DNA from 3 places in the Kitasatospora sp. NPDC058115 genome. Region 3 is predicted to be linked to each of the others. Evidence: riboswitches for the same ligand, from Rfam matches in the RefSeq annotation. Region 3 holds a riboswitch; each other region holds the start of a gene.
The links. A riboswitch is a leader RNA that binds a small molecule or an ion and turns the genes downstream of it on or off. The one in region 3 is predicted to bind thiamine pyrophosphate.

Region 1 (3,269 bases), on a different contig from region 3:
TGGCGTAGACCGGCTTGCCGGTCTTGATCAGGGTGTCGGCCACCCACTTGGCCTGGTTGATCGGGATCGCGAAGCCCAGGCCGATGGAGCCGGCCCGGCCGTTGCTGGAGGTGTTGGACTGGATCGCCGAGTTGATGCCGATCACGCCGCCGCCGGAGTCCAGCAGCGGACCGCCCGAGTTGCCGGGGTTGATCGAGGCGTCGGTCTGCAGCGCGTTCATGTAGGAGGCCTGCGCGCCGGTCTCGTCGCCGGAGGCGACCGGGCGGTCCTTGGCGCTGATGATGCCGGTGGTGACGGTGGACTCCAGGCCGTACGGGGCACCGATGGCGATGGTGGAGTCGCCGACGTTGACCTTGTCGGAGTCGGCCAGCGGAAGCGGCGTCAGCTTGCCCTTGGGCGGGCTGTCGAGCTTGATGACGGCCACGTCGTAGCCCTCGGCGCGGCCCAGCACGGAGGCGTTGTAGGAGGAGCCGTCGGCGAACTTGACGGTCAGTTTGCCGCCCGCGGAGGCCGGGGCGACCACGTGGTTGTTGGTGAGGATGTGGCCCTCGGTATCGAAGACGAAGCCGGTACCGGTGCCGGACTCGCCGTTGCCCTGGGCCTTGATGGTGACGACGCTGGGCAGCGCCTTCTGGGCGATGCCGGCGACCGAGCCCGGGGCGGGCTCGTTCTTCTGGGTGTTGTTGGCCTGGACCGTGGTGGAGCTGCGGTCGTTCTTGGCGCTGACGGTGGAACCGTCGCGGTCCGCGACGGCCACGCCGACCGCGCCGCCGGCCACGCCGGCCACCAGGGCGACGGCCGCGACCAGGGCGATCAGGCCGCCGCGCTTCTTGCGCGGGCCGCCGGGGACGGGCGCGCCGGGGTACTCGCCCGGGTAGCCGAGCGGCCCGCCGGGACCGCCGGGCGCACCGGGCGCACCGGGGGCGCCGGGGGTGATGTCGTGCGGGGCGCCCCAGCCGCCGAGCGGCTGGCCGGCGCCGAACGGGTGGTGGTGCTGGCCGGTCGCGCCCGGGCCCTGCGGGGCGCCCGGCGCGGCGTACGGGTCGTGCGCGACGAGCGCCGGGGGCACCGGGGTGCCCGGGGCCGGGGTGGCGTACGGGTTGCCGCCGTACGGGGCGGCGGCCGGTGCGGCCGGGGCCGGGGCCGCGGGCGCGGCGGGCGGCAGGACCGGCGGCGGGGCGTCGAGGTAACCGGCCTCGGCGGCCGGGGCCGCGGGCTCGGGGGCGTCGGCCGGCTCCGGGGCCGGGAGCTTGCCGAACGCCAGCGTGGGCGTGAACCCGCCGGAGCCCCCCTCGGCCGGCTGGGACGGCTGGTCGGCCGCGGGCGTCGTTGCGGGGGCGGGACCGGCCGCAGGCTGCTGCGCCGGACCGTCAGAAGCGGAACCCGCCACCCCCTGGCCGACGGAGGGCTGCTCCCCCTGCGGCCCGGTGGACCCAACCTCGCGCTCGGTGCTCACGGACGACCTCCATAGCTGACAGGACCAACAACCATAGTTTTTCGCACACCCGATTCGATTGCCGTAAGGACCCTTCTGAAGAACTCATAAGAATCCTTAGCCGGTCCCGACGGCCGGCGCAGCGCCGCGCACGAACCCACCGCCTTGGCGTTCTCCCCCGCGCCGACTAGCCTGTCGCTCCGAACTGACACGCGGGAGCTTGGACCCACCAGGCTGAGAGTGCGCCGGTCGACCGTACGCCACGGACCCCGTGGACGGCCGTCGAGGGGGCGCAGACCGCCGGAACCTGTCCGGGTAATGCCGGCGTAGGGAGATATCGGCCATGCCGCCTGCTTCGCCATCCTCGTCCTCCGGCGCGCCCTCGTCCCCGGGCGTCCCCCCCTCCCGGGACGCCGCGGGCACCGCCCCCGGTTCCCCGGGCGGCGCCGCCGCGTCGGCCACCGCCGTCCTGGAGCCCCCGGCCCGGGCCGAGGCGCCGCTGGTGCTGGACACCGAACCGCCCCGCACGCTGGGCTTCCGCGACCACTTCGCGCTCTGGATGAACCTCGGCGTCTCGCTGATCGGCTTCACCACCGCCGCGACCGTGCTCGGCGCCAAGGGCAGCGAGCTGTCGCTGGCCGCCGCCGTCACCGCGATCGTGACCGGCACCGTGGTCGGCACCGCGATGCTCGGCGTGGCCGCGCTGATCGGCGCGCGCACCGGCGCACCCGCCATGGCGAACCTGCGCGGTCTGTTCGGCACCCGGCTGTCCTACGTGCCGACGGTGCTCAACATCGTCCAGTGCATCGGCTGGGGCGTCTACGAGCTGCTGACGATCGCGCTCGGCGCGCAGACCGTCACCGGCACCGAGGGCTACCGCTGGGCCTTCGTCGTGCTGGCCGGCGCGCTGACCACCGCGCTGACCATCTGGCCGCTCGGCGCGATCGCGGTGCTGCGCCGCTTCGTCGCGGCCGCGGTGGCCGTCGCGATGGTGTACTTCACCGTCCAGCTCGGCCGCAACGGCGTCCCGGACCCGGGCGCGGGCAACTGGCACGGCTTCCTGCCGGCGACGGACGCGATGATCGCGGTGTCGATCTCCTTCGTGCCGCTCGCCGCCGACTACACCCGGCACTCGCGCACCCCGCGCTCGGCGTTCTGGGGCAGCTTCTCCGGCTACACGGTGGCGCAGGTCTGGTGCTACGTGCTCGGGCTGATGGCGCTGCTGCAGGCGGACGGGGACCCGGAGCGGATCTTCGACTCCTTCCTGGGCGTCTGGGCCGGCTGGCTGTTCCTGCTGGTGCTGGTGCTGCGCGAGACCGACCAGTCCTTCGCCAACGTGTACTCGACCGCGATGTCGATCCACAACCTGCTGCCGAAGGCCGACCGCCGGGTGCTGACCGGCGCGACCGGCGTGCTGATCACCGTGCTCGCGCTGCAGATCACCGAGTTCACCGACTCGTACTACGCCTTCCTGGGGCTGATCGGCTCGGTCTTCGTCCCGATGTTCGCGGTGCTGGCGGTGGACTACTTCCTCGGCGCCGGGCGGCGCGGCTGGGACCTCTCCGCCGACGCGCCGTCCCGCTGGCTGATGCTGCTGCCGTGGGCGCTGGGCTTCGCCACCTACCAGCTGATCGCGCCGACCGCGGTGGCCGGCTGGTGGACGGACCTCTGGACGTCCGTGCAGGAGGCGCTGCACTTCACGCCGCAGGAGTGGACCTCGGCCTCACTGTTCGGCTTCCTGGTGCCGGCCCTGGCCACCTGGGCGCTCACCCCGCTCACCCGGGGCCGGGCCGCCGCCGCGCGCTGACGCCCGCCGGGCCACCGGCACGGAGGC
Region 2 (3,269 bases), on a different contig from region 3:
GCTCGTCGCGGATCTTCTGGGAGATCTTCATCGAGCAGAACTTCGGGCCGCACATCGAACAGAAGTGGGCGGTCTTGGCGGGCTCGGCGGGGAGGGTCTCGTCGTGGAAGGCGCGGGCCGTCTCCGGGTCGAGGGCCAGGTTGAACTGGTCCTCCCAGCGGAACTCGAAGCGGGCGTCGGAGAGGGCGTCGTCCCAGGCCTGGGCGCCGGGGTGGCCCTTGGCGAGGTCGGCGGCGTGGGCGGCGATCTTGTAGGTGATGACGCCGGTCTTCACGTCGTCCCGGTTGGGCAGGCCCAGGTGCTCCTTCGGGGTGACGTAGCAGAGCATCGCGGTGCCCCACCAGGCGATCATCGCGGCGCCGATGCCCGAGGTGATGTGGTCGTAGCCGGGCGCGACGTCGGTGGTGAGCGGGCCCAGGGTGTAGAAGGGGGCCTCGTCGCAGATCTCCTTCTGGAGATCCATGTTCTCCTTGATCTTGTGCATCGGGACGTGGCCCGGGCCCTCGATCATCACCTGGACGTCCTTGGCGCGGGCGATCCGGCCCAGCTCGCCCAGGGTCTGCAGCTCGGCGAACTGCGCCTCGTCGTTGGCGTCGGCGATCGAGCCGGGGCGCAGGCCGTCACCGAGGGAGAAGGTGACGTCGTAGCGCGCGAGGATGTCGCAGAGCTCCTCGAAGTTGGTGTAGAGGAAGTTCTCCCGGTGGTGCGCCAGGCACCAGGCGGCCATGATCGAGCCGCCGCGCGAGACGATGCCGGTCTTGCGGCGGGCGGTCAGCGGCACGTAGCGCAGCAGCACGCCGGCGTGCACGGTCATGTAGTCGACGCCCTGCTCGCACTGCTCGATGACGGTGTCGCGGTAGACGTCCCAGCTCAGCTCCTCGGCCCTGCCGTCGACCTTCTCCAGCGCCTGGTAGAGCGGCACGGTGCCGATCGGCACGGGGGAGTTGCGCAGGATCCACTCGCGGGTGGTGTGGATGTTGCGGCCGGTGGAGAGGTCCATGACGGTGTCGGCGCCCCAGCGGGTGGCCCAGGTCATCTTCTCCACCTCCTCCTCGATCGAGGAGGTCACGGCGGAGTTGCCGATGTTGGCGTTGATCTTCACCAGGAAGTTGGTGCCGATGATCGCCGGCTCGACCTCGGGGTGGTTCACGTTGACCGGGATGACGGCGCGGCCGCGGGCGACCTCGGCGCGGACGAACTCCGGCTCCAGGCCCTCGCGCAGGGCCACGAACTCCATCTCGGGGGTGACGATGCCGCGCTTGGCGTACCCGAGCTGGGTGACCGCGGCGCCGTCGCGGCCGCGCAGCGGGCGGCGCGGGCGGCCGGGGAAGACGGCGTCGAGGTTGCGCAGGTCGCCGCCGCGCGGCGCGGTGTGCCGGATGCCGTCGTCCTCGGGGCGGGACTCGCGGCCGTCGTACTCCTCGACGTCGCCGCGCTGGCGGATCCAGGCGTCGCGCAGGGCCGGCAGGCCGCGCCGCACGTCGGCGCGGTACTCCGGGTCGGTGTACGGCCCGGAGGTGTCGTACAGCGGGACGGTCCTGCCGTTGGTGAGCACGACCTCGCGGTACGGGACGCGCAGATCGGGGCGGGACCCCTCGCGGTGGGCCTTGCGCCAGGCCGGGGTGGGGTAGCCGGTGCCCGCGCTGGTGACGGCGGCCCCGGAGCCGGACGGGGTCCGGGCAGACTGCGGCTGTGCATCGAAGGTGGTCATCGGACCTCAAACTCCCTACGCCGGCATTACCCGGTCAGGTTCCTGCGGTCGACGCAGCCGCCGGTCCGTCCCTCGACGTCCCGTTCAGCGCCCTCTCAGCCCGGTGCTCCGAGCTCCCGCGTCCGCAGGCGGTGTTGCCCGCGCATGACGTCCAACACCGTAGCGAGCCGATCGCCGGAGGTCCAGAGCGGGTCCGGGAGGAGGAACCGCGAGGTCCGGACGGTGAACGGGGGGCGCGAAGGCGCCGCGGCGGGCAGACTGGCCCCGTAGCTGACGAGGCGAGGAGGCCGGCGTGGTCGGGAGCACGGGGCGGGTCACCGGGGCGGTTGGCGCGGGGCTGGTCGGCGAGGTGATGGTGCACGTGCCGGAGCGTCAGGGCACCGAGGCGTTCCTCGCCTACCTGGCCGTGCCGGGCGAGCGGCTGACGGTCGGGACGCCGGTGGTGGTGATCGAGTACCAGCCGCCGAGGACGGTCTATGTCGCGCCGATCGGGCCGTGACGCTCCGATGACCCTCTGGTGACGAGCTTGTGACGGTGCGTCATGTCACTTCCCTTTCCCCGGGCCCCGGCCCGGGCGGACAATCCGAATCGGCGCATCTCCTGCGCCCGAAGGGGGAGTTGAACCATGGGATACGTCATCGCCGGGGCAGCCGCCGCGGCACTGATCATCGGGGTCACGCTCTTCAAACTCATGTGGCGGGTGGCCGAGCCGAACGAGGCACTGATCATCTCCGGCTCCCGGCACCGCACCGAGGGGGTCGGCGACGGCCTGGGTTTCCGGATCGTCACCGGGCGCGGCACCCTCGTCACCCCGGGCCTGCAGGGGGTCCGGCGGCTCTCGCTGGACCTCAACGAGGCCGAGCTGAACGTCGAGTGCGTCACCACGCAGGGCATCCCGGTGCGGGTGAAGGGCGTGGTGATCTTCAAGGTCGGCGACGACGACGTGTCGATCGCCAACGCCGCCCGCCGCTTCCTGGACCAGCAGAAGCTGATCAGCCAGCGCGTCCACAACGTCTTCGCCGGCCACCTGCGCTCGATCGTCGGCGGGCTCACCGTCGAGGACATGATCCGCGACCGCGAGCGGCTCACCGGTGAGACCCGGGCCGCCTCGGGGCTGGAGATGGAGAAGCTCGGGCTGATCATCGACACCCTGCAGATCCAGGAGATCATCGACCCGACCGGCTACATCAAGAACCTCGCCATCCCGCACGCCGCCGCCGTCCAGCGCGACGCCCGGATCGCCCAGGCCGAGGCGGACCGGCTGGCCACCGAGGCCGAACAGGAGGCCGCCGCCCGCAAGGCCGAGGCGACCCGCAACAGCGAGATCCAGCAGTCCTCGTACCAGGCCGAGAAGGACACCGCCAACGCCCGCGCCCGGCAGGCCGGTCCGCTCGCCGACGCCGCCGCCCGGCAGGAGGTGGTGGTCCAGGAGACCCGGGTCGCCGAGCTGGAGGCACGGCGCAAGGAGCAGCAGCTCCAGATCGACGTGCGCAAGCCCGCCGACGCCCGGGCGTACGACACCCGCACCACCGCCGAGGCGGCCCGTGACGCCCGGATC
Region 3 (3,269 bases):
GTGCGGGTTGCGGATGCCGAGGCCGGAGCCGATCGGCGAGCCCAGCGGCATGATCGCCGCGCAGCCGACGTCCTCCAGCTTGCGGGCCAGCACCGGGTCGTCGTTGGTGTACGGCAGCACGGTGAAGCCGTCGTCGACCAGCGTCTCGGCGGCGTCCAGCAGCTCGATCGGGTCCGGCAGGAGGGTCCGCTCGTCGGCGATCACCTCCAGCTTCACCCAGTCCGTGCCGAGCGCCTCGCGGGCCAGCCGGGCCGTCAGCACGGCCTCGCCGGCGGTGAAGCAGCCGGCCGTGTTGGGCAGCACCCGGATGCCGTTGCGGGTCAGCACGTCGAGCACCGAGCCCCGGGTGCCGGCGTCCACCCGGCGCATCGCCACCGTGGTCAGCTCGGTGCCGGACACCCGGAGCGCCTGCTCCAGGACCTCCAGGCTGGGGGCGCCGCCGGTGCCCATGATCAGCCGGGAGGAGAAGGACGTCCCGGCGATGGTGAGAAGGTCGTCGGCCATCGGTCAGCCCCCCTGGACGGCGGTGAGGATCTCGATCCGGTCGCCCGCCGACAGCGGCGTGCGCGGCCATTCGGCACGCGGCACCACGGCCTCGTTCAGCGCGGCCGCGACGCCGGAGTGCGCCTGGCTGAGGGTGGCGACCACCTCGGCGAGGGTGGTCGAGGCGGGCACCTCGCGGGGCTCGCCGTTGACGCTCAGGGGGATGTCGCTCGTGCGGGGGCTCATGCCGGGACCTTCGTGAATCGGGTGGGGGAGAACGGGAGGGCGAGCTCCGGCAGGGTGCCGGTGGCCAGGTACTCGGCCAGCACGTCGCCGGTGACGGGCGTCAGCAGGACGCCGTTGCGGTAGTGGCCGGTGGCGGCGACCAGCCCGGGCAGCGCGGTCGGGCCGAGCAGCGGCGCGTTGTCCGGCGAGCCGGGCCGCAGCCCGGCGCCGGTCTCCACCAGTGGCAGCTCGGTGATGCCGGGGACCAGCTCGTGCGCGTCGCGCAGCAGCTCGTACACCCCGCCGGCGGTCACCGTGGTGTCGTGGCCCTGCTCCTCGGTGGTCGCGCCGACCACCAGCTCGCCGTTCTCGCGCGGCACCAGGTAGAGGTGGCCGCCGCGGACGACGGCGCGCACGTTGCGGGAGAGGAACGGCCGGTACGCCTCGGGCACCCGCAGCCGCAGCACCTGGCCCTTGACCGGGCGGATGGCGGGCAGCACGCCCGGGGGCAGGCCGGGCAGCAGATGGCTGCGCGAGCCGGCCGCGAGCACGACCCGGTCGGCGGTGACGCTCTCCCCGGTGGCCAGCCGGGCGCCGGTCGCCCGGTCGTGCTCGACCAGCAGCTCGGCGGCCTCGGTGCGGTGCACCACCACGCCGGTGCGCCCGCACGCGTGCAGCAGGGCCTCGGCCAGCCGGCGGCCGTCGACCTGGTGGTCGTCGGTGACGTGCAGGCCGCCGCGCACGCCGGGGGCGAGCATCGGCTCCAGCCGGCGGGCCTCGCGACCGGTGAGCCACTGCGAGTCCAGGCCCAGCCGCTGGTGGAAGGCGTGCAGCTCGCGCAGCTCGGCGCGGTCGTCGGAATCCAGGGCGACGGCCAGGGTGCCGCACCGGCGGTAGCCGGTGTCCGTGCCACCGCTCGCCTCGGTGAGTTCGGCGGCGAAGGCCGCGTACCGCTCGTTGGAGGCCATCCCGAGGCGCAGCAGCGGCTCCTCGCCGTACTGGAGTTCGGTGACCGGGGCGAGCATGCCCGCCGCGACCTGGGCGGCGCCGTGGCCCGGCCGGGGGTCGACCACGACGACGCGCAGTCCGCGCTGGGCCGCCCGCCAGGCGACGACGAGTCCGATGATCCCACCGCCGATGACCAGCACCTCGGCGTGGGCGCCCCGTCCCAGGCGTGTCAAAGCTGTTCTCCCTTCGCCGGAATGACCCGGATCAGGTTCGGACGGTCGCAGGCCGTGCCAGCCCGCCTCTCAGCCCGGTGCGCCGGGCTCCCGTGATGGTGCCCCCACCTTAACTCCGGGCGGCGTCGCCCCTGAAGGCGCCCGCGAAGGGGGCGGCCCGGACGGGCCCCGGGGCCCGTCGTCGGGCCCCCGCCTGCCGGGCGGCGCGCCGCCGGCCCTGCGGCCGGGAGGTGCCCCCCGCCTCCGCTTCGGGACGCACGCACCCGGACGCCGCCCGGCCCGCCCTCCGGGCGGACGACGACGGGGGTGTGAGGACGAGCCCTCGGTCCGGAGAGCTCGGACCGGGCTCAGTACAGTGACGGCGTGGCTGAGCTGAGCGGAACGGGACAGACGGATCGGGTGGTCGTGGTCGGCGCCGGGCTGGCCGGGGCGCAGTGCGCCGCGGTGCTGCGGCGCGACGGCTTCCAGGGGCGGATCACGCTGGTCGGCGAGGAGCCGCACGCGCCGTACGACCGGCCGCCGCTCTCCAAGGACGTCCTGCTCGGCAAGGCCGACAGCACCGCCCTGGACCTCGACTTCGCCGGGCTCGACGTCGAACTGCTGACCGGCCGCCGGGCCACCGGCCTCACCCCCGGCGGCCCCGGCGGCGCGGGCGTGCTGCACACCGACGCCGGGAACGAGCCGTACGCCGCGCTGGTGATCGCCACCGGCGCCGAGCCGCGCGCCCTGCCCGGCGCCGAGCGCGCCCACCTGCTGCACAACCTGGACGACGCGCTCGCGCTGCGCGCCCTGCTCCGCCCCGGCCTGCGCCTGGTGCTGGTCGGCGCGGGCTGGATCGGCGCCGAGGTGGCCACCGCCGCCCGGACGGCCGGCTGCGAGGTGACCGTCGTCGAGGCCGGCCCGGCGCCCGTCCCCGGCGCGCTGCCCGCGGAGGTCGGCCGGGCGATGGCCGCCTGGTACGCCGAGGCCGGGGTGGACCTGCGCTGCGGCACCGGCGTCGCCGCCGTCGAGCCGGGCGCGGTGCTGCTCGCCGACGGCTCGCACCTGCCCGCCGACGAGGTGGTGGTCGGCATCGGCGCCCGCCCGGCCACCGGCTGGCTGTCCGGCACCGGGGTCGCCCTGGACGCGGCCGGCGCCGTCCTGGTCGACGAGCGGCTGCGCACCACCGTGCCCGGCGTCCTCGCGGCCGGCGACTGCGTCAGCTACCCCTCGGCGCGCTCCGGCACCCGGCTCACCGTCCAGCACTGGGACCACGCGCTGCAGTCCGGCGAGGCGGTCGCCGCCACCCTGCTCGGCGCGGACGCGCCGCCGTACGACCCGGTGCAGTACTTCTGGTCCGAGCAGTTCGGGCGGATGGTCCAGTACGCCGGGCGGCACGGC

Region 1: it holds a riboswitch for thiamine pyrophosphate, as region 3 does, so the genes downstream of both, ACFVVL_RS29815 (purine-cytosine permease family protein) here and thiO (glycine oxidase ThiO) in region 3, are expected to answer to the same signal.
Region 2: it holds a riboswitch for thiamine pyrophosphate, as region 3 does, so the genes downstream of both, thiC (phosphomethylpyrimidine synthase ThiC) here and thiO (glycine oxidase ThiO) in region 3, are expected to answer to the same signal.

The regions. Positions count from the first base shown of each region.
Region 1 is NZ_JBHVTL010000033.1:26,101-29,369, forward strand. It holds gene ACFVVL_RS29810 (trypsin-like peptidase domain-containing protein) at 1-1,456, opposite strand, end outside; TPP riboswitch at 1,638-1,786, shown strand; gene ACFVVL_RS29815 (purine-cytosine permease family protein) at 1,779-3,242, shown strand.
Region 2 is NZ_JBHVTL010000017.1:156,904-160,172, reverse strand. It holds gene thiC (phosphomethylpyrimidine synthase ThiC) at 1-1,711, opposite strand, end outside; TPP riboswitch at 1,707-1,841, opposite strand; gene ACFVVL_RS19815 (hypothetical protein) at 2,004-2,210, shown strand; gene ACFVVL_RS19810 (SPFH domain-containing protein) at 2,337-3,269, shown strand, end outside.
Region 3 is NZ_JBHVTL010000008.1:95,541-98,809, forward strand. It holds gene ACFVVL_RS10930 (thiazole synthase) at 1-504, opposite strand, end outside; gene thiS (sulfur carrier protein ThiS) at 508-729, opposite strand; gene thiO (glycine oxidase ThiO) at 726-1,889, opposite strand; TPP riboswitch at 1,881-1,993, opposite strand; gene ACFVVL_RS10945 (NAD(P)/FAD-dependent oxidoreductase) at 2,253-3,269, shown strand, end outside.